Regions from separate parts of the Thalassotalea hakodatensis genome, predicted to be linked through region 3. Evidence: riboswitches for the same ligand, from Rfam matches in the RefSeq annotation. Region 3 holds a riboswitch; each other region holds the start of a gene.
The links. Region 3 has a riboswitch for cyclic di-GMP ahead of QUE72_RS11495 (hypothetical protein). Riboswitches for the same ligand answer to the same signal wherever they lie in the genome.
Positions count from the first base shown of each region.

Region 1 (5,317 bases), 630 kb from region 3:
CAATACCACGTTTGATCACGATATTCCCGTTACCACACGGGCTTGGATCACCTTCAATAACGTTTCGTATATCTGCAACAGTATAACTGGTTATATCTTTATCCCAGTTTACTCCAGTGAAATGAAAGCCATCTTTATTTGCACCACAAACAAAATCAGCGATATGTACTGCACTTCGGTCAACAACCACAGGAATTGATAAACCTACAGGACCAATTGAACCTACACTACAGCTAACCGCTTGCTGTACTTCTTCGTCAGTTGCAAAGGTTAATGGACTACTAATTTGTGGTAGGTTTTCAGCTTTAACTTCATTAAGTTGATGGTCGCCTCGCACAACAAGTGCTATTACGGGTTGATCTTCTGTCGCACCTTTGACAAGTAACGTTTTAACGGTTTGGTTAGCTGCAATATTTAATGTTGTTGCCACTGCATCAATTGTTTTAGCATCAGGAGTGGCTACTTCTGTTATTGATTGAGTGCCTTGAGGGCACTCGCCTACTGGGGCTAATGCTTCGGCTTTTTCGATGTTTGCTGCGTATTCAGAGCTATCAGAAAAAACAATATCATCTTCGCCTGAATCAGCAAGCACATGAAATTCATGCGAGCCTTCACCACCAATTGAACCATTGTCAGCAACAACAGGGCGGAAATCTAAACCTAATCTTTCAAATATTCGACAATAAGCATCGAACATGGTTTGGTACGTTTTCTTCAAGCATTCATCGGTAATATGAAATGAATAGGCGTCTTTCATCAAAAACTCTCGGCCTCGCATAACACCAAAACGTGGGCGTATTTCATCACGAAATTTAGTTTGAATTTGAAAAACATTTAACGGTAATTGTTTGTAGCTGTTAACTTCGTTTCGCACAATTGAAGTAATAACTTCTTCATGCGTAGGGCCTAAAACAAAAGAGCGATCGTGACGATCTTGAAGTCGAAGCAGTTCTGGACCGTAATCTTCCCAGCGCTCTGATTCTTGCCACAAATCAGCAGGCTGTACCATTGGCATCAATGTTTCAATAGCACCCGCTTTTGTCATTTCTTCACGAACAATATGTTCTACTTTTCTTAACACACGAAGCCCTGTGGGTAACCATGTATATAAACCTGAGGCAACATTGCGAACAAGACCTGCTCGTAGCATTAATTGATGGCTAATTACTTCAGCGTGCGCTGGGGTTTCTTTCAACGTTGAAAGTAAGTATTGGCTAGTACGCATGGGGTTTTTTGTTCCGTATGAATCATGAAAATATTATAAATATAGTGCCTTTATTCTAACAGGGGGTGGTATTGTGCAAAAGAGAAAAATGTAGTTAATTACCTATTGAAGTAAATACAGTCCAATTATTTAAGATCTTAAAGCATAATCTTGTATATTTACTGTCAATTTACAGTGATATTTTCTTACGACCACCTTTTATTTGCATAGAATTAGACGGTTTACTTGTTGAGTGCTCACCAATAAGTTTTTTCTTTTTTTGAGGTGAACTAGGTGCTTGAAAACATATCAATTGGATTTCTTCACCATTAAATTGCACGATATCTTGGTGGAAAATTTTTTTACGTTTTTGAAACTCAGGCTCACCATTTAAATACACATAACCTTCGGTGATAACAATTTTTGCTTCACCGCCACCACTGACAAGATTAGCTATCTTCAATAATTTATATAATTCGATGGGCTGAGAAGAAACTTCTATTTCGATTGTCATGTTAAACCTTACACATTACACATTTTATTTTTCTAAGGCATTTTATCTTTTTGTCGCTTGCCTGAACAGTAAGTTTACATAGTTAAAAAATAAGAAAAACTATTGCTTGCATCTTTGGTTGATATCTATACAATGCGCGCAGCTAGAAACGGCAAGATACTTGAAAGGGTATTACGCAAAGCTACCAGTCTACGGATTTTCTATGACAGTGGAGCTACCTAAGTGATCAAAAAGCTTATCATGCTTGCAGTTTCTATAAAGTTATTAATCTACTTTTTTGGAAAAGGTCACCATGAAAAACTTCGTTATTGTTATTTTAGTTACATTCCTTCTTTCTACTATAGCACCTAAAGCTCAAGCCAATAATGTGGCGCAAAATTTATGTGAATTTGTTGCTGCTGATGCAAAATCAAAACTACGTAGTTACCTAAAATCACAACGAATTAAAATTCGCCGTGTTTTTGATACGGTAGAATGTAATGGTAAAAACCTTTTGCAATTCGCTGCTTCAGCAAATGCTAATGAAACAGGTGCAATGATGATAGGTAAATTACCTAAAAGTGTCGTATCTGAAAATTTAACTGCACTTGCTAATACGGGTTTAAAAGTTGCCGCTGAAAAACGTGTAAATGGCTAATATTAAACGCTAATGAATACGTATGGGCGCTAATAAGCAAATAGCGCCCGTTATTGTTTTTGATGTGGAATAACCACACATTAAAGGCAATGCATTGTCTGAAAGCCAATAAATGTCTAAAAAAATAACGCGATAGATCTATAGCCTCTAGAGCGTGTTGATCTTTGCTGTTTAAATTTTGTTCAAATTAAACGCCTTTTGATCGCGGCACTTGGATTATTGCATAGTCATTCTATGGTTAATTCAAGTAACAAAGAGCAGGAGGCGTTTAGTTGAACCCTTCGGGCTGACGAATCCCCAAAAAATGACAGGCACAACATTTTATGATCTTATTAGTTCGCCAAAACAAAAATAAGAGTAAAATGCTATGCCTGAATCCTTACTTTGCCATAACTTCTTTGATAAGTCCTTATCGAATTTCAATCAAGCGAGAATGAAGACACTTAAAGCATGCTCTGAAGCACTTATAGTGTCTGATAGATTAACCTTAACAAGTTTGGGGCGTTACTTAGCTGGACGTGCGAACATTAAGCATAAAATAAAAAGGGTTGATCGTTTTCTTAATAACGAGCATTTGTTTAACCAACAAGTTGAAATATACGCTTCGTTGGCCAAACCAATCATTAGCAACTTGTCTTATTTAGCCATTGCAGTGGACTGGAGTGGTTGTTGCCGTTCAGATTACCACCTGCTTAGAGCGAGTTTACTCGTTGATGGCCGTTCTTTAGTGCTTTACAACATGGTTGTTGAATTAAAAGATTTTGATACGCCAGAAACCAATGCCAGATTTTTAGACAACCTCCTTCAAGTTATTGGTGAACACCGGTCCGTTTATATTTTGTCAGATGGTGGTTTTCTTACTCCTTGGTATACTAAAGTCCGTTCATTAGGATGGCACTTTATTGGCCGTCTCAGAGGCACGATGACATGTAAGTTAGAAGGTAAAAATACTTGGGAAAAACTCCCTGCCTTTCATCAGGGAGCGAGCTGTCAACCAACTCGACTTGGCAAAGCGAGGGTTACTCAACACAGTCCAACAGCATGTGATGCATTTCTCCATTTGTACAAAGGAAAATACAAAGGACGAAAAGGGAATAGCCGTTTTACTAAAGATACTCGCATGTATCGACGGCATGCTCATGAGCCATGGTTACTCGCAACATCAGATAATACACTCACTAGTGATCAAGTAATTAAGTTGTACAGTAAAAGGATGCAAATTGAGCAAAACTTTCGCGATGACAAAAGCCAACAATATGGCTTTTCGTGGCGGTTTAGTAAAACACAAGGCGTAAGGCGAATGAGTGCCTTGTGCTTAATTGCATGTTTAGCCAGTCTATTACTTTGGTTTGTTGGCTTTGAAGCGGAGCAGCGCAATTGGCAAATAATGTTTCAGGCTAATACGATAAAACACCGCAGAGTTCTATCGTTTCTTACATTGGCGAAGCAAGTAATTCGGCATAGACTCCACAAAATTAAAAATCACTATCTACAGAAAAGTCGAGAAAACTTTTTAGCTTATTATCAAATATGTTCAGTTATATAAAAATGGGGATCCGTCAGCCCTTCGGGCTGTATCTGTTTGGCATTTCTACTGTGTTAACGCTTGACTGGAGTAGAATAACTACACGGCGCAAGTGTTGCCTTGTATAAATACCAAACAAATTGCGGCAAAAGTAAACATGAAAGATCAACACGCTCTAGTATTTTGCTATAAAAAATGACCTCACTATAAGTATTCAATCTAAAAAAATCACCAGCTTAGATTAACTTTAAAATAAATTACTTACCTAATTGCTAACGATGATTTAACAAATTATTCACATAAGCATAATTGAAGCTGATGTATTTATTCACTATGGTTAAGACATACAAGGATTCTTGCTAGTGTGAATGCTATTTCATTTTGGCGAGAAAATAGCGATTAAGAGGTAACGTTATGTATTTCCGTGCGTATAGTCGATTGAAATATGATGTAGTAAAAGTCGTTTCCGTGTTGTCTTATATGACTATTCTAGGATGGGTAGTTGCATTTTTCATCTATGGTGATCACCGTTCTGCGTTAGCCAAATTTCATTTAAGGGATTCACTAGGGTTAATTATCACCGGAGCACTGCTTGCATTAGTCCCTTTTGTTGGTTGGGTATTATGCTTAGGTATTATCGTACTTTGGTGTACTGGGTTTTATCATGCATTAACTGGCCAACGTACACATCTTCCTGTTGTTGGTGACTTCTACCAAAAGCATCTTGATTTCATTCGTTAAAATAACTCGCAATAAACAGAGCTAATGAAATTTAACGTGAAAGGTACGTTATGGATTAAACGGCGCTAGAGTTTCTTTGGTTGATATGATTAAATTCACCGTAAAGTAATACGCTTTAGTGGATGTCATTTTGATATACCTTTACCCGGCAAATAAAACGGAAAATTTATTGCTGTTAGCTAGTAAAATCCAAGAAGTTTCGCCTTTACCGTTGTTTTCACAAGACGTTTATATTGTACAAAATGCAGGTATGCAACACTGGTTGAGTATGTCTTTAGCTCAATCATCAGGTATAAGCTTTAATCATCAATATGCATTGCCAGCCCAGTTTTTGTGGAAATTAATGCGTGCTTTGGTATTGCCAAAGCATATGATTGATCAAGATCCGTTCACTCGAGAAGCATTAAGTTGGCGAATTTATCAGTTGTTAGCGTCCAGTGAGATTATCGAAGATAGTGACTTTAGCTCTGTTACAGAATACTGGTTTAGTAATATATCTCAGCAAGATCCGTTAAAGCGCTATCAACTTTCTTGCCAAGTTGCTGATTTATATGAACAGTATTTAATTTATCGTCCTGATTGGTTAACTCAGTGGCAAAATAACGTAATACCTGATGAATTCAATCAAACGAGTACCTTAGCAAAAGATGAATGCTGGCAACGAAAGTTGTGGGCGATGTTAACTCGTACACAATC
Region 1 covers NZ_AP027365.1:1,984,410-1,989,726, forward strand. Annotated here, with positions in the region: gene QUE72_RS08690 (proline--tRNA ligase) at 1-1,225, opposite strand, end outside; gene QUE72_RS08695 (RNA-binding S4 domain-containing protein) at 1,395-1,718, opposite strand; cyclic di-GMP riboswitch class I at 1,859-1,940, shown strand; gene QUE72_RS08700 (DUF3718 domain-containing protein) at 2,011-2,355, shown strand; gene QUE72_RS08705 (IS4 family transposase) at 2,723-3,901, shown strand; gene QUE72_RS08710 (hypothetical protein) at 4,295-4,621, shown strand; gene recC (exodeoxyribonuclease V subunit gamma) at 4,752-5,317, shown strand, end outside.
Region 1: linked by a shared signal. The riboswitch ahead of QUE72_RS08700 (DUF3718 domain-containing protein) and the one ahead of QUE72_RS11495 (hypothetical protein) in region 3 are both predicted to bind cyclic di-GMP.

Region 2 (5,317 bases), 810 kb from region 3:
CAAACACGTTTTGCGCAATTATCGCGCCTCTAACACGCTCCCAAAGGGCGAGTTTAAACGCTTCATAGCCTGTGTTGTTGATTTTAACAAGGACGCTACAAGGATGTAGCTTATTAGAGAACGCAGGAGCACGTTCTCCTGAATAACCATTCTCTGCAATCAACGCCGTGCCTCTAAAGCGTTTAATTCTCGCTGAATGACCGAATATTTATGCGAATTGGTATAATAGGTTTCTTTTGCTCAATCCCCATATCTCTGCATTTGCGTTAGCTTGAAAGATTTACTACGTTCATTTAAGCGATAAAAATTCACGAATACGTGTTTCGTTCTCTAGTGCATCTTGAAAGCCGAGTTTAATGAGTTGATGGCAATAGGTGCGATCAAATAACAGGTAGCTAATGATACTTGATTCAGGATCATTGCTGATGCCCATCGCCCTAAGAAGCAGTCGAATTGATATTGGCATTTGATGATAATGCTCTACTGCTATTGCATTGAAGTCGTGGCTTGGGTTTATTACTAATGTCTCTATTGATTTTAAGCCTTCTTGTGCTATTTTTTTTTCTTCTGGGATTAACGAAAGTGTTTTATTTACACGTTTGAGACGTTCTAAGTCACTTTGCAAAGTGTCTGAAAAAATGCCATCTAGTAAATGACCTGCGATGGTCGCGCTTGTTGGAGGATGTGGATTGTTTTCCTTAGGATGTAATGGTTCTGACGGTTGTTCAACACCGATAATAAATAGCTTCTCACCGCCTAAATGTATTGCAGGGCTCAACGGAGATAGTTGATGAATAGAGCCGTCACCAAAATGTTCTTTTCCAAGTTTGATCGACGGGAACAATAGTGGAATCGCTGCTGAAGCAAGTAAATGATCACTATTTATCTGACAGGGTAAGCCTTTTCGTTTAGCTCGAAACCAAGGAGAAATGGTTTCACTTGATTGAAAAAAACTAATGGAATCACCACTACTATAACTAGACGCAGTGACTGAAAGCGCGCGTAAATGTCCTTTTAATAGATTATTGTCTATACGCTGAAAGTCAACAACATCTGTTAGTAAGGCTCTTAATGGTGCATTGTTAAGTAAGCTGTGCGCCGATTTGTTTGCATAATCTGCTTGAAAGCTCGCTAATATACCACGGTATATATGACTAAATACACGAGCAGGGTCACTATGATATATCCTGCTTGTTGTTAAGTTCTTCCATACCCATTCAAGTTTTTTAACGCCAAGTTGAAAGCAAGATGCATAACAGGCTAAACCGGTTGAGTTGATCGCTCCGGCAGAGGTACCGCAAATAATTGAAAAAGGGATAGGGTGATGCCGTGGGGAAAATTTTGAAATTGCAGACAGCACACCAACTTGATAGGCAGCTCTTGCACCACCCCCAGTTAATACTAATGCGTTTTTTTCATGCTGGCGCGATCGGTACGTCACAAATTAATCACGGTATCTATTCTATCAATTAACGAGAGTTTATCGTTTATTTTAAAGATTACCAAGTTAAATAACTTGAGCTAGGGATAACAACTTACTTTCTAGCCGTTGTTTTTCCTTATTACTGCGTTAAATGTATTTGCAATAGACACGTTATTGACGCACAAATTTTCCTTGCACTAAGAAAAAACTCCGTGCTAGAACAGTGTGATAAATAAAAAGCTTACCGTTTCTGTTGATTCGCTAACTTCTTATCCCGAGCTCAGGTTAAATAATGTTAGCTGGGTTTAAAAATCGTTCTGTATAAACAATGGTAACCAACACGAACATTTAAATTAATAAAAGGCTTATAAAAGTAAAGGCTACTTTTGTTGAGTTGAAAAAAAAGCCAGCATTAGCTGGCTTTTTTAAGTCGACAGAAGAATTATAAACTAGTAAAGCTATTGATTTAACAAATAACGCCTACTAAAAAATAATTTTAGCTGCTAACGCGTTCGTTAGCGGCATCTATCAATGGTTGCGATCCACTCTGGAGATTTGCAAGGTTCTCTGAAACAACTTTCTTTGGTAGCTTACTTACTATCATAGAACCTGTTTCAACCGCACCTCTTGCAGAAGCAAATACCAGTAAGTTTTGACCATTACATTGAATACCATCAAAAACTCTGCGGATTTTGATTTTATTCGTTCTTAAAAATGAGCGCATACGCTTCTTATCATCTGCAGCTACATACTCACATAAGCTTTGAGCTATATTCGATGCTTCTGCTTTAGGAGCAGAAACGATAGACGTCATTGTTAACGCTGTAATAGTTGAAACTAGTAATAATTTTTTCATTTTAATAACCTTTAATTCAAGTTGAGTTTATTAAAAGAAAAAACCACAGGACGTACCTAATTGAACTCGGTAACTCCGCTGTCATAGATAAATTAAATTATCCTTAGACCGGTGGTTTTGCGTAACATGTTTTCGCATGTTTTGCCTTTTCTTTGTCAATTTCAGTATCACTAATTTGTAAGATAAAATCAAGTCTTGTGAAATTGGCAAGTATGTTGAATGTTAAGTTTTTACTATAAATGTATATTTTACAATGTGTTAGATATAACTTTCTCTTGTAGGATATATGGAAACATTACATATGACTTTCTAATTCTTATAAAAAAAGAGCATTAAAGCTCTTTTTTTATTATATTTACTAATAAATTTATTGGTAAAAGTTATATAAATGTCATCTCAGGTACATTTTCAGGTATAACAAGTTCACCAGCAGTTAACGCTTTAATCTCTTCTACAGATACACCAGGTGCACGTTCAACCAGATGAAAGCTATTATCTTTGATTTCGATAAAGGCTAAATCAGTTAGCACTTTGTTGATACAGCCTTTACCTGTTAATGGTAAGGTACATTGCGAGAGTAACTTAGATTCCCCGTGCTTAGACGCATGGGTCATAGTAACAATAATGTTTTCAGCACCTGCAACTAAGTCCATTGCACCACCCATGCCTTTAATCAACTTACCAGGGATCATATATGAAGCAATATTGCCCTGAACGTCAACTTCAAAAGCGCCTAATACAGTGAGGTCAACATGCCCACCACGGATCATAGCAAATGATTCTGCTGAATCAAAAATTGATGCTCCCTTAGCGGTGGTTACTGTTTGCTTACCAGCATTGATTAAGTCAGCGTCTATTTCGTCTTCAGTAGGAAATTGACCCATGCCAAGTAAACCATTTTCAGATTGCAACATGACTTCCATGCCATTGGGTACGTAATTGGCGACTAATGTAGGAATGCCTATGCCAAGATTTACGTAAAAACCATCTTGCAGTTCTTGTGCTACGCGTTGCGCAATTTGTTCTCTAGATAAAGCCATGTTAACTCCTTATGCGCTTCTAATTGTGCGTTGTTCGATGCGTTTCTCAAACGTCCCTTTAATGAGACGGTTAACGTAAATGCCAGGGGTGTGAATTTCATCAGGTGCTAACTCACCCGGCTCAACGATTTCTTCTACTTCAACTACGGTTATTTTGCCTGCAGTAGCAGCCATAGGGTTGAAGTTACGTGCGGTTTTTCTAAACACAAGGTTTCCGTATCGGTCTGCTTTCCATGCTTTTACGATGGCAAAGTCACCGGTAATGGCTTTTTCTAATATATAGTGACGACCATCAAATTCACGTTCTTCTTTACCTTCGGCCACAGGTGTACCATAACCTGTGGCGGTATAAAATGCAGGAATACCTGCGCCACCTGCGCGCATTTTCTCAGCGAGTGTACCTTGAGGAGTTAAGATAACTTCAAGTTCACCACTCATCATTTGTCGCTCAAACTCAGCATTTTCGCCAACATATGAAGCGAGTATTTTTTTTATTTGTCGATTAGGCAGTAATACCCCTAAACCAAAATCATCAACACCGCAGTTATTTGAAACAACGGTTAACCCTTTTGTGCCTTTACGTTTGATCTCTGTAATAAGATTTTCCGGTATACCGCATAAGCCAAAACCGCCAGCAATAACTGTCATGTTATCTTCTAGCCCTGCTAATGCTTCTTCATAGCTCGACACTACTTTGTCAAAACCCGCCATGATTAACTCCTTGCTAAATGTAAGATCAACGAGTGTTGCAGTTGATCATTAAAATTTGAATGATTATAAAAGTAAAGCTATTCGCATTTAGCTAAAAATGCATTTGAAACTTTTGAAACCGGTGCCTTGCCGAGTTTGTTACTGATATACCAGCCTGCTTCAAGTAAGGTATCGAAGTTAATCCCTGTTTCTATCGCTAAGCCATTTAGCATATAAACAACGTCTTCTGTTGCTACATTACCTGAAGCACCCTTAGCATAAGGGCAACCGCCTAAGCCAGCAATGGCTGAGTCGACAACACTTACGCCGTGTTGTAACGCGGCGTAAATATTCGTTAACGCTTGACCGTAGGTATCATGAAAGTGAACAGCAAGGTGCTTTACGGGGATTCGGGCGCTTACTGCCTGTAACATTTTATTGACACTGGCTACAGTACCTACGCCAATTGTGTCACCAAGTGAAACTTCATAGCAGCCCATTTTGTATAACTTTTCAGCAACCTCAGCCACTGTATCTGGTGCAATATAACCATCGTAAGGACAACCAACTACGCAAGAAACATAACCTCGTACAAGTATGCCATGTTGCTTTGCGGCACGAATAACAGGTTCAAATCGCGCTAGGCTTTCATCTATTGAGCAATTAATATTTTTTTGGCTAAATGCTTCTGAAGCAGCACCAAAAATAGCAACTTCTGAAACACCTGCAGCAAGCGCTGCTTCAAAGCCTTTTAAATTAGGAGTTAATGCCGCATACGTGACGTTTGTTTTTCGTTCTATACCTGCCATTACGTCGGAAGAGGTTGCCATTTGTGGTACCCATTTAGGCGACACAAAGCTTGCAGCTTCGATATAGCTTAATCCGGCGTTACTCAGTTTGTTAATTAACTGTATTTTATCTTTTGCGGCAACGAGTTCTTTTTCATTTTGTAAGCCGTCTCTTGGGCCAACTTCAACAATTTTTACTGATTTAGGTAGTGCCATCAGCCTTGCTCCTTGGGCGTAAACGCTAATAGTTCAGCGCCGCCATCTACCATATCGCCAGTTTGATAATAAACTGTATCGATTATGCCATCTGTAGGTGCCTTAATAGTATGCTCCATTTTCATTGCTTCCATGATCATTAATGGTTGATCTTTCGTAACCGTATCTCCTTGATTAATTAATACGCTGACCATGGTTCCGTTCATAGGCGCAGTTAAGCCGTTTGCATTATCTTCAGCGTTACTTAACCCACAATCAGGGCGTATATAAGTAAAATTAAACACGCCATTTGATCTATATAAAC
Region 2 covers NZ_AP027365.1:1,802,195-1,807,511, forward strand. Annotated here, with positions in the region: gene QUE72_RS07900 (patatin-like phospholipase family protein) at 290-1,441, opposite strand; gene QUE72_RS07905 (DUF3718 domain-containing protein) at 1,920-2,279, opposite strand; cyclic di-GMP riboswitch class I at 2,345-2,435, opposite strand; gene QUE72_RS07910 (3-oxoacid CoA-transferase subunit B) at 2,660-3,319, opposite strand; gene QUE72_RS07915 (CoA transferase subunit A) at 3,329-4,030, opposite strand; gene QUE72_RS07920 (hydroxymethylglutaryl-CoA lyase) at 4,108-5,013, opposite strand; gene QUE72_RS07925 (acetyl/propionyl/methylcrotonyl-CoA carboxylase subunit alpha) at 5,013-5,317, opposite strand, start outside.
Region 2: linked by a shared signal. The riboswitch ahead of QUE72_RS07905 (DUF3718 domain-containing protein) and the one ahead of QUE72_RS11495 (hypothetical protein) in region 3 are both predicted to bind cyclic di-GMP.

Region 3 (5,317 bases):
CCGATGAATTCATTCGTTATGCTATTCGACATGGTAGGAAAAATACCCCAATGAAAGCTTATCAAGGGATTTTACCAGAGCAATCAATTAACGATATTACCGCTTTTTTACGCAACAAAGCCAGTGGCTGGCAAGATAATAAGCCAGTATTAAAACAACTACCAACGCCTGCAGAATATGTGGTAAACCCTGAGGGTGAACACCCAAATTTCACGCTTAAAGATGATCAATATGTGATGGCTGAAGACCTATATAAAGCCTTAGAAAAAAAACAGAAAATGGTATTATTTGATACTCGTGTAACCTCGGTATGGCAAACCGCTCATATTAAAGGTTCCGTGCCATTACCTTATTATGCAGATCTTGATGCTATGATTGCAGACATCCCTACAGACGTTCAAATTGTTGCTTATTGTTCATGCCCGCGTGCTGCCGCTGATCATGTAGTCAATAAATTACGACATAAAGGTTTTACAAAAACAGCCGTTTTGTGGGAAGGTATTTTTGGTTGGATGCACCTTGGCTTCCCTGTCACTCGTGGTGATTTATCCACCCTTGATTAATCATGTAGATTATTGTTTTAGGAGTTTTTATGAAGTATGTTCGGTTAGGTAGTAGTTCATTAGAAGTATCAAATGTTTGTTTAGGTACCATGACATGGGGTAAACAAAATATACAACAAGACGCCAATGAACAACTAGACTACGCGCAATATCACGGAGTGAATTTTATCGACACCGCCGAAATGTACGCAGTACCACCTACCGCTGACACTTATGGTAAAACTGAACGTATTATTGGTCATTATTTACAAGCTAATCCTTCACGCCGAGAAAATTTAGTCATTGCTACAAAAGCGGCTGGCCCTGGACTTTCATACATACGGGGTGGCTCAGAGATAACACGGAAAGCGGTTATTCAAGCAGTTGATGATTCACTTAAGCGCTTAAGCACCGATCATATTGATCTATATCAGTTACATTGGCCGAATTACACCTCTCCTCACTTTGCTAAACATTGGCCAAATATGGTTGATTACACTGACGTGAACGCGACTGAAGAAATTGAGAAAATGCATGACATTCTGCAAGGGTTAGCCGACTGTGTTGCCGCAGGAAAAATTCGCTATTGCGGTTTATCAAATGATACACCTTGGGGAATAAATCAATATGTCAAACTAAGCGAGCAGCACAATTTACCGCGAGTTGTTTCAGTACAAAATGAATTTAATTTACTTCATACCAAAGATTGGCCGTATGTAATCGAAAACTGTATCCACGAAGATATTGCCTATTTACCTTGGTCACCATTAGCTTCTGGCGCGCTAACAGGTAAATACTTAAACGGAAGTAGACCAAAAGGTAGTAGATGGACCTTAATGCAAAGACATGGATTGTTTAGAGATACTGCGGCCGTTGAAAGCGCAGTTCAAAGCCTCAGCGATATTGCTAAGCAAATAAACCTTTCGCCAACTCAACTAGCGCTCGCGTGGGTAAATCAAGTAAAAGGGGTTACTTCAACCATTATTGGTGCAACCAGTATGGCGCAATTAGAAGAGAATATTGCTGCGTTCGAACTTTCATTAAATGAGACAACACTTAATCAGATAGATCAGTGGTTAAAAACCTACCCATCACCCTATTAGTGCTTTTATTAACACTGACTAACTACACCAGAGAAAAAGATAGGTCGAGATACCAATTACATCAAAAGCATACCTTGTTGTAATTGGTATATATTGTTATTTCGTTAACCTTCTACGTTTGTACATAAACAATCCGGTAATTAAAGCAAGTAACATTATCCCGAAAGAATGAGGCTCTGATATTTTCACTACTTCAATATTCATATCGGTGGGCTTCGGGCTATTATCATCTGAAAAATTTGGTGCTTGAACAAAACCCTTGTTCTGATTTACTGGATCTTGATTTCCATTTTCACCAGTAGAACTGCCACGGTTATTAAACGCACCTCCCGCATTGCCTTGATCTCCACCACCGTTACCTTGACCTTGTTGTTGCTCTTCACCGCCTATTGGCAAATTACCCAAGTTATTATCGGTCACAGAACCGTTATTTAGCTCTTCTTCGCCAGAGCCTCCCGTAGAGTTGGTATTTTCTTGACGAAACACTCGTTCAACAGCTTGTTTAGCCAGTAAGGCAGCTTTTTCTTTACCCAGCGAAATCAGAGCCAATGGAACAGCAGATTTTATTGGTTGTTCAATAAACGATTCTGCAATATTGTTACTGGCAAAAAACAGCGGTGTAGAAGCATTTGTTCGGTTAATCACTGGAATTAGCTGACCAGAAGCTGTGCCAGTAGCCAATGAGAACACCGGTGCATTATTTTGAGAAAACCCTGAAGCAATTGGCGTATTAGCAACAATGCCTGTACGACGAGCAAAGTTTCCTAAATAAGTATTACCGGCAATACCGGTAAGCCATTGTTTAGTTTCACCCACAATAACCCCGCCAAGATCCGCAGAAACAAATTGTGGTGCAGCATAAGTATCAATTGCCAACGTAGGCTTATTGACCACATTAATAGTTAATGAAAATTCAGTTGCCATTACATTAGCTGCGCTAACTACTCGAACCGTAACAGCAACATCTTCATCAACTTCATTGACATAAACAAAGAGTTCGTTCTGATTAAAAACACCTGTAACAGCATTATTATCGCTGATAACTTCAAAGATACGACCTTGTTGATTCAAGTCATCAATCGGAATAGAAAACATCGAATTTTCATGGGCAAGTACACTATTGTTAGCCATACCAAGCAATGAAAAATGTGCATTATCACTGGTAAAACCGGTCGCTTTATTTTGAAAGTCATAAATATTTGCTGTTGAAACACTGCTCAATCCCAGTAATGCAGCAAAACTTAACACTTTAGCTTGTTGAATAAGTTGATAATTCAAGTGATGATCCTCGTTTGTATATAATTTACAAAAACTATTAACGTCAAAATGTAATGATGACAACAGACAAGGATTGGGTAAGCTCAATTCTCTGCAACCCCGCTACCATAGTATTTACCTTAGGTCGGAAGCTTTGCGTATATGGGTTTCACCATACTTGCCTTTTACAAATATCGAATTAATAGTAATCTTTAATACGTTTTGCGTCAACAAAACGATCGTTTTGTTTAAAAAACCATCAAACAACTTTCACATTAAAATGTATATTATCCATTTAATTAATTGATTAAAAAGATAAAAACTTTAATTCATTTTCTACACCTTATAACAATGCATTAACGCTATTAACAAATCATTGATAATTATATTTTATACAATATACTTACAGCTGTATTTTATATACAAATTATAATAACGATGATAAAAAAAGGAAACAACGTGAAAACTCCACAACAGATACTCTGTGCTGGTTTAGCTGTTAGCGCCTGTTTAAGTTATACAGCATTTGCTAATGAACAAATCACACCAAATATACTTTCTAAAACTTCAGCAAAGCCTTTGCTAACATCACATGCAGCAAAACAGTTACAAGATAGTAAACAACAAGATATCAGCCCCCCTAGGCAAATATCACCAAAACAATTCGAACTATTACTACAGACAAAACAAACACTAAACGATCATTATCGCTCTGATCCAAAAACGCTTAATCGCTCAATGCGCTCTCCGATTAAAGCAATGCAAAGTAGCGGTTGTACCAATGCCAATGAATTACAATCATTATCAGATGGTGCTCTAGTGAATGCCGTAGTTAATGGTGATTTAACTTCATGTCTTTATGGATTATTTGACGCTAACCTAGTTGGCACATCTGTATTCTCAGATCAAAGCTTACAAACCATTGCTGATGCCATAACAGATCTACTTTCTACTGGTTATGACGGAACTGACACCACAAAGGCTGCTCAATTAGAAAAATTAGTCATTTACTTACGTGCTATGTTCTGGGCTGAGTGGGGCACAAATAGAGTATTCGATAGTCAGTTTACCAATACGCTTGAGCAAGCATTTAACCTATACATTTCAGGTGAAAACTTTGTTAATTATAACGGCGAAGCAACCAGAGATTTTATGGTCAGATATGAGATGCTCATTTTATTACGTAGCTCTGGTACTAATAACCTACCCTATTTAACGCGATTAACAGAAAGCTTACTTGGCTATGCTTCAACCGTAAACCGTGCTGATGATTGGGGTGTTTATTATGAAGAAAATGGTGTTACCCAGATCTTGACACATTTATTTAATACCTCGAGTGAAGATGCCAGCGCATTAGAACAATTAGTACAAAATCAACCTGAGTTACTTACCAATTTATCTTCTTTTGTATTAAACGAAGGTCAATGGCTTGTTGGTCACACACGGGAATATCAATGGGGTGATAGTGTTAATGAACTCGCCCGCTTTTTAAAATTTGGCGGCACGATTGCCGATACCGTTAGACCCGCCATTATCACCATACTAAATAACTACGATTACCAAGGCGCGGGTAGTATGGGTTGGTTAAAGGCACAAACGGCTGTGATAGCATATGATTCACAGAACTGTGATCTCTATGGCAATGCCTGTAGCTTCGATTTAGAAGCAACGATTTTATCTGGCAGCCACACCTGTAGCACAACCCTGAAGCTTCGTTATCAAGAACCTATTGATGAAGTAAACCGCGATCAAATTTGTGTGCAACTTGCCGAACAAGAAACAGCTTTTCATCAAATGTTTCAAACGGCTAAAGATACACCAGTAAGCAATGATCATAATACTGATTTAGAAGTTGTTATTTTTAGTTCATACACTGATTATGACAATTACGCAGGAACCTTCTTCGGAATCAGTACTGATAATGGCGGTATGTATTTAGAAGGTGAGCCTGCTACGCCAGGTAATCAAGCACGCTTTATTGCCCACCAAGCAACCTGGCTACCAACGTTTCAAGTGTGGAATTTACAACATGAATACGTGCATTACCTTGATGGAAGGTTCAACCTGTGGGGCAGCTTTTCAGATCAAGCTGATAACAGTGTTTGGTGGAGTGAAGGGTTAGCTGAGTATCTTTCTCAACCTAACAACAACAGCAATGCACTAGCCGCTGCTGCAAATAAAACCTACGCGTTAAGTGAGCTATTTCAAACCACTTATGCCAATGGCAATACTGAGAGAATTTATCATTGGGGCTATTTAGCAACACGCTTTATGATGGAACAAAATCGTGCTGATATTGATAACACATTGTTACCTACGTTTCGTGCAGCCAAATATGTAGTTTCAACTGCTGAATGTGCATTTGATTGGGGTTGGAAATCGAAAACAGAAGCCATCGAAAATAATTGGTACTGG
Region 3 covers NZ_AP027365.1:2,610,283-2,615,599, forward strand. Annotated here, with positions in the region: gene QUE72_RS11485 (c-type cytochrome) at 1-563, shown strand, start outside; gene QUE72_RS11490 (aldo/keto reductase) at 593-1,645, shown strand; gene QUE72_RS11495 (hypothetical protein) at 1,742-2,923, opposite strand; cyclic di-GMP riboswitch class I at 3,013-3,095, opposite strand; gene QUE72_RS11500 (collagenase) at 3,362-5,317, shown strand, end outside.

Region 4 (5,317 bases), 1.6 Mb from region 3:
TTTTTTCGCCGTAATGTTTAAACACTTTTTCCTGCTCAGTATATTGAAAATAAGCAGCTAAGGCTTTATCGAATTGACCAAGATCACGGTACATTTTTGCCGCCATTAAATGTAACACAATTTGCTTTTCCGTCAGTTCAGTTGAAGCAGAAATACGTTGAGCTTTCGTTAAATACCTATAACTTTCTGACTTGTTATTTAATGTTTCATGCACTCTTGCTAAATCTAATAAAACGGTTAAATACGGTTGCGTTAAATTGTAACCACGAAAACCCAATTCAGCTTTATTAAATAAGTTTAACGCTTGTTGATAATCTGTTTGTAAAAAATGTACTTTCCCTAAGCCCGACTGAGCATAAGCAATACGAATAGGGGCTTGTTTCTTTTGGGCGTAGGTTAAGGCTTCCCAAAAGGCATTGTAAGCATCGTCTAACATGCCCAATGATAAATAAGAACGCGCTAAGTGATAATAGGTTTGATCAATGTTAGCCACTTTATTCAACTCAAACCTAAGTTTTAACACCTTATTATATAAAGAAATAGCGGTATTATCGTCTCCCAAATAATAATGCGCGTTAGCCAATAAATTAATTAAAGAAATACGATCTGACAACCTAGGTTGCTCAGCAAGTAACAGCTCAATGCGTTCAATATCAGTTAATGCATTATCATGTTCAGCTAATAACGCGTTGGCCATCGCCCGATAACTTAACGCATTGATTAATAACTCAACATGGTTAAGTGCTTGTGCCTGTGACACCGCTCGTTCAGCAACTTCTTTGGCGCTATTAAACTTACCTTTGTAGTAATATCCTGCTGCAACTTTTAGTAAAAGCCTTAAATTTATTTGTTGGTCAACGCCCAATAACGTGACCCCATCTTGAGCAAATTGTAATGACTTTGCGAGATCGCCAGTATTTGTCGCTGCATCTGCAAGTAAAGTAAACACTTTTGCCAACGTGTTATTATGGTACAAATGACGTTGCTTAATAACACGCTGAGAAAGTGTTAATACACTTTGATAAGGCATTGATTCTCTATCGCCCTCGTAGAAACGATTAACGTCAGCAATATTCTGTAATATCTCTGTACTGGCTGTATCTTCCGCCAGAAGAGACGCGCTAAAAACATACAAAAATACACTGTAGAAAAACAATTTATAAATCATCGGATGAGTTTTCAATTCCCTTTATTTCAAGGGTTTAATTTAAAAAACAAATAAAGTTTACCATATAAACAATATTTATGGTTTACAAGAAAAAATCTATGAATATAATGTCTCTTGAGCTACTAAAGCTCGATAAGGGCAAATCTAGCGAAAGCTAGAGACGCAAAGTTACCGGTCTACGGGGAAACCTATGGCAGCGGAACTACCGAATTTAGACATAGTGGGGGCTTGTCTATTGAGGCTTTTCCTATGTTATATCTTTCTTTTTAGCACTAGCTTTGCGTGCTCCCTTGTCCCCTTAAACCTACTACACCGTTTACGCTTAAATTTTTTATTCACCGAAGTCTCAATGAACAACATTAATGCCATTCCGTCTAAGAAAGTGATCGCTTAGCGAGAATTTATACCAATTGAATTTAAGATTTGATCAACTTAGAACTTCATCGGCAACATAAATTTGTTTATTCTACTATCGTCCATGCAGCGCTAAGCATTCACTCCTTTGGGTGGATTGGTATTATTTATTTCCATTTATTTGCGATTAACGCTAGCACTTTTTTATAAATTACTAGAGAATGAACTTATAACAATAACAATTTATTTTTCGTATTTACTGAGGGGATGGGTAATTTTGCAATACCATGATTCCATCAAAAAAGCAGAGCAAACATCAACACTGACTATAAAGCAGTTGCAGCAATGGCATCTTCCTGCATCTCCAATAAATTACGCCATCTGTTATGAATATATTATTGGTAAAAACCCAACGTTAAACCAACAAATAAAACAACATTTATCCTTAGGCAAAAAGCTAGACGAATATGTTATTCAAGAGCTATATAAACAATATATTTTAGGCCAAAGTACGTTTAGGGAAGAAATTGTTACAGACATCGATGAATTAGTAGATAGTTTAGCGAATAATAATCAACAGTCGATGAATTGCGCGAATACTCTGTTGAAAAAGCTTGATCACAATATCGTTAATCTGAAATCTAATAATCAAAAAGCCATTACTGGCGCTATTCAACAAATCGAACAAGCGTCAAAAAGTTTTCGTCAGAAGCAACAGCAACTTTCTAACCAACTGATAATATCTAAAAAGCAATCACAGTTATTAAAAGCTGAACTGGCCGAGATAAAAAAAGATATTTACCTCGATCCGTTAACGGGTTTATATAATCGCAAGGCATTAAATAAAAACTTAGAACAATGGACACTTGAAGACCCTAACAAGCAAGTGGCGGCTATTGTTGTTAATGTTGATAAGCTATCTTTAGTAAGCGAAAAGTTTGGCGGTTTAATAAGCGATGTATTATTGTCAAAAATAGCCAACAAAATTGGAAGTTATGTAGGTGATAGCGGTTTGCCTGTACGTTCCGGTCATGATGAGTTTTTAATTTTATTACCCGAAGTAGAACGTAATATTGCCAGTGAAATTGCCGAAAAAATACGCCAAGGTGTTGAAAAGCTTCGCTTCGTAAGTAGCAAATCTGGTGTCAGGTTGCCCCATATGACGATCTCAATGGGAGTAAATGATTTTACCTTATCGCAGAATATCGATACGGTACTTAATTATACACGTACTTTAGTAGTCGATATGCAGCGCCATAGCAGTAACAAAATTACTGTTGCTAGCTAAACTTTTTTTCATTACGTGTTAGCTTTTCAGCTAATAATAACACCGTATTTTCACTATAAACTTCGATGTCATGTTGTCGTAGTAGCTCGGTCGTTAAACCCATCCCTGATATTTTGCTACCAGTAAACCGCCCGTCATAAATGCTATTGCTTCCGCAAGAAGGGCTAGATTCTTTTAATAAGGCGTATTTAATCTGTTGCTCAAGACAAATCGACAGCGCGATATTTGCCCCTCGGGTAAAAGCGTGAGTCACATCTTTTCCTGATACATCTATTACTAAATTGTCCTTTAACACTCTTTCAGCCGGCGCTCTAGGTGTTGATAACCCGCCCGCCACTTCAGGGCACACCTTCACTAGCCTACCTTCATGCTGCCATTGTTTGAACGTTTTATTGACTAACTGCTGATGTCCACCATCGTATCTAACCAGATCTCCCATTAAACATGCACTGACAAGAATTTTTTCCATTATGCATTACCTGTTAAATAATCATATAAGGGGTTAATATTTTTCATTGCTGTTGAATCAAGTGCCTCGAACCAAATAGATTGACTGTAACATTCAAAATGCAACCAATACACCGAATCAAACCAACAGACTTCATAACTAACACGATCAGCGCCTACGTGTGTACTTTTTAGTGTTAATTGTTCATTGCCGCTCGATATTTCTGAAAATATTTCGGGAATGTCTTCTTGTTCCCAAGTAAAAGGTGATAACGACTCAACTTTTTCAGTATCAATGCTTATAACATCATTTTGTTGCTGCCACTTTATTTTATTAAAAAACCAAGACAATTGATTTACCTCTAGGAAATATTGATCTATTGCATATAATACAAAAAAATCTGAGACAGCTATGCTGTTTTTTCATATAATCTGGCTAGGCAATTAAATTTTCTAATCAAAGATAGAGAGATATAGGCATGAAAATATTTACGTTAGCAATTGCTGCTACTGTGATGATGGCATCTCCGGTTTTCGCAGGCGATATCGCCAAAGGTAAAGAAAAAGCAGCAACCTGTGGCGTTTGCCATGGTGCAACGGGCATATCTACAACGCCAATGTACCCTAATTTAGCAGGGCAACAAGAACAGTACCTTTATAAGCAATTAAAAGACTTTAAATCAGGTGCCCGTAAAGATCCGATGATGACAGGTATGGCAATGCCTTTAACTGATGAAGATATGAAAAACTTAGCGGCTTATTACGCGAGTTTAAAATAATTTCTCTTTAAAAGCGCTCCATGAGCGCTTTTTCTTACCTTACTTATCGATTACTTCATTTATTACACTTAAAAACGGCGCACCATAACGTGCTAACTTTGTTTGACCTATCCCTGAGATATTGAGCATTTCTGTCGGTGTTTTCGGTTTAAAGCGCGCTAATTCCGACAACGTCGCATCATTAAACACAATATAAGGCGGTATGTCTTCGCTGTCTGCCAAGGTTTTTCGCAACTCACGCAGCTTGGCAAATAATACACGGTCATATTGCCCAGATTGTTTATCCTGCCGCCAATAACTGGCTTTTTGTAATCTAGGCGTTGCTAAACTCAAGGCTTGCTCACCGGTTAAAACCGAACGAGAGGCTTGCGTTAACATCAGCGCTGAATGGTTCGCTATATCTTGTTGTAAGTAGCCTAAATGTATCAATTGGCGAATAATCGCGTACCAATACCCTGGTGTTTTATCTCGACCAATACCAAACGTTGATAATTGTTGATGCTGTGCCTGAGCAATGACTTCTGTTAACTGGCCACGTAATACATCAATAATATAATTTGCATTATGTTGTTGATTACTACGATATACGCACGATAACACCATTTGAGCAACCTTCAAGCCATCAAATTGACTTGGTGGGTCTAAGCAAATGTCACAATTGCCACAACCTGATGTGGTAAATTCCGCAAAATAATTCAGTACTAACTGCCGACGACACGTTTGAGATTCAACAAAATCATTTACCGAGGCAAATCTTAATAACTCTACGTTACGCTTATGTTCGTTTTCCGTTTCTTGTATGCGCTTTTGGATACGCGAAACATCTTTTTCATCGTGTAAATATAGCGCCTCTGCATTAAGGCCGTCTCGTCCTGCCCGACCAATTTCTTGATAGTAGGCTTCTAGGGTTCTTGGTGGTTCAAAATGAATAACAAAGCGGATATTCGGCTTGTTAATACCTAAACCAAAAGCAACGGTTGCCACCACCACTTGAATATTATCTTTAGCGAAACCATCTTGTACTACTGCACGAATACTATGCTCCATTCCTGCATGATAAGCGGCACAATTTATACCTGCTTTTGCCAAGGTTTCGCTTAATTTTTCTACTTGCCAACGACTGCTACAATAAATAATGCCCGCATCTTGTCCACGCTTTTTGATGTAACTTATCACTTGCGTGGCGCCTCGATATTTCTCTGCCATGGTTAGTCGTATATTCGGCCGATCAAAGCTGTCTAATTGAATATAAGGATCATGCAAATTTAGCTGTTGTAAAAT
Region 4 covers NZ_AP027365.1:4,164,551-4,169,867, forward strand. Annotated here, with positions in the region: gene QUE72_RS18445 (tetratricopeptide repeat protein) at 1-1,135, opposite strand, end outside; cyclic di-GMP riboswitch class I at 1,296-1,378, shown strand; gene QUE72_RS18450 (diguanylate cyclase domain-containing protein) at 1,800-2,810, shown strand; gene QUE72_RS18455 (DUF523 domain-containing protein) at 2,803-3,279, opposite strand; gene QUE72_RS18460 (DUF3630 family protein) at 3,279-3,608, opposite strand; gene QUE72_RS18465 (c-type cytochrome) at 3,737-4,036, shown strand; gene recQ (DNA helicase RecQ) at 4,076-5,317, opposite strand, start outside.
Region 4: linked by a shared signal. The riboswitch ahead of QUE72_RS18450 (diguanylate cyclase domain-containing protein) and the one ahead of QUE72_RS11495 (hypothetical protein) in region 3 are both predicted to bind cyclic di-GMP.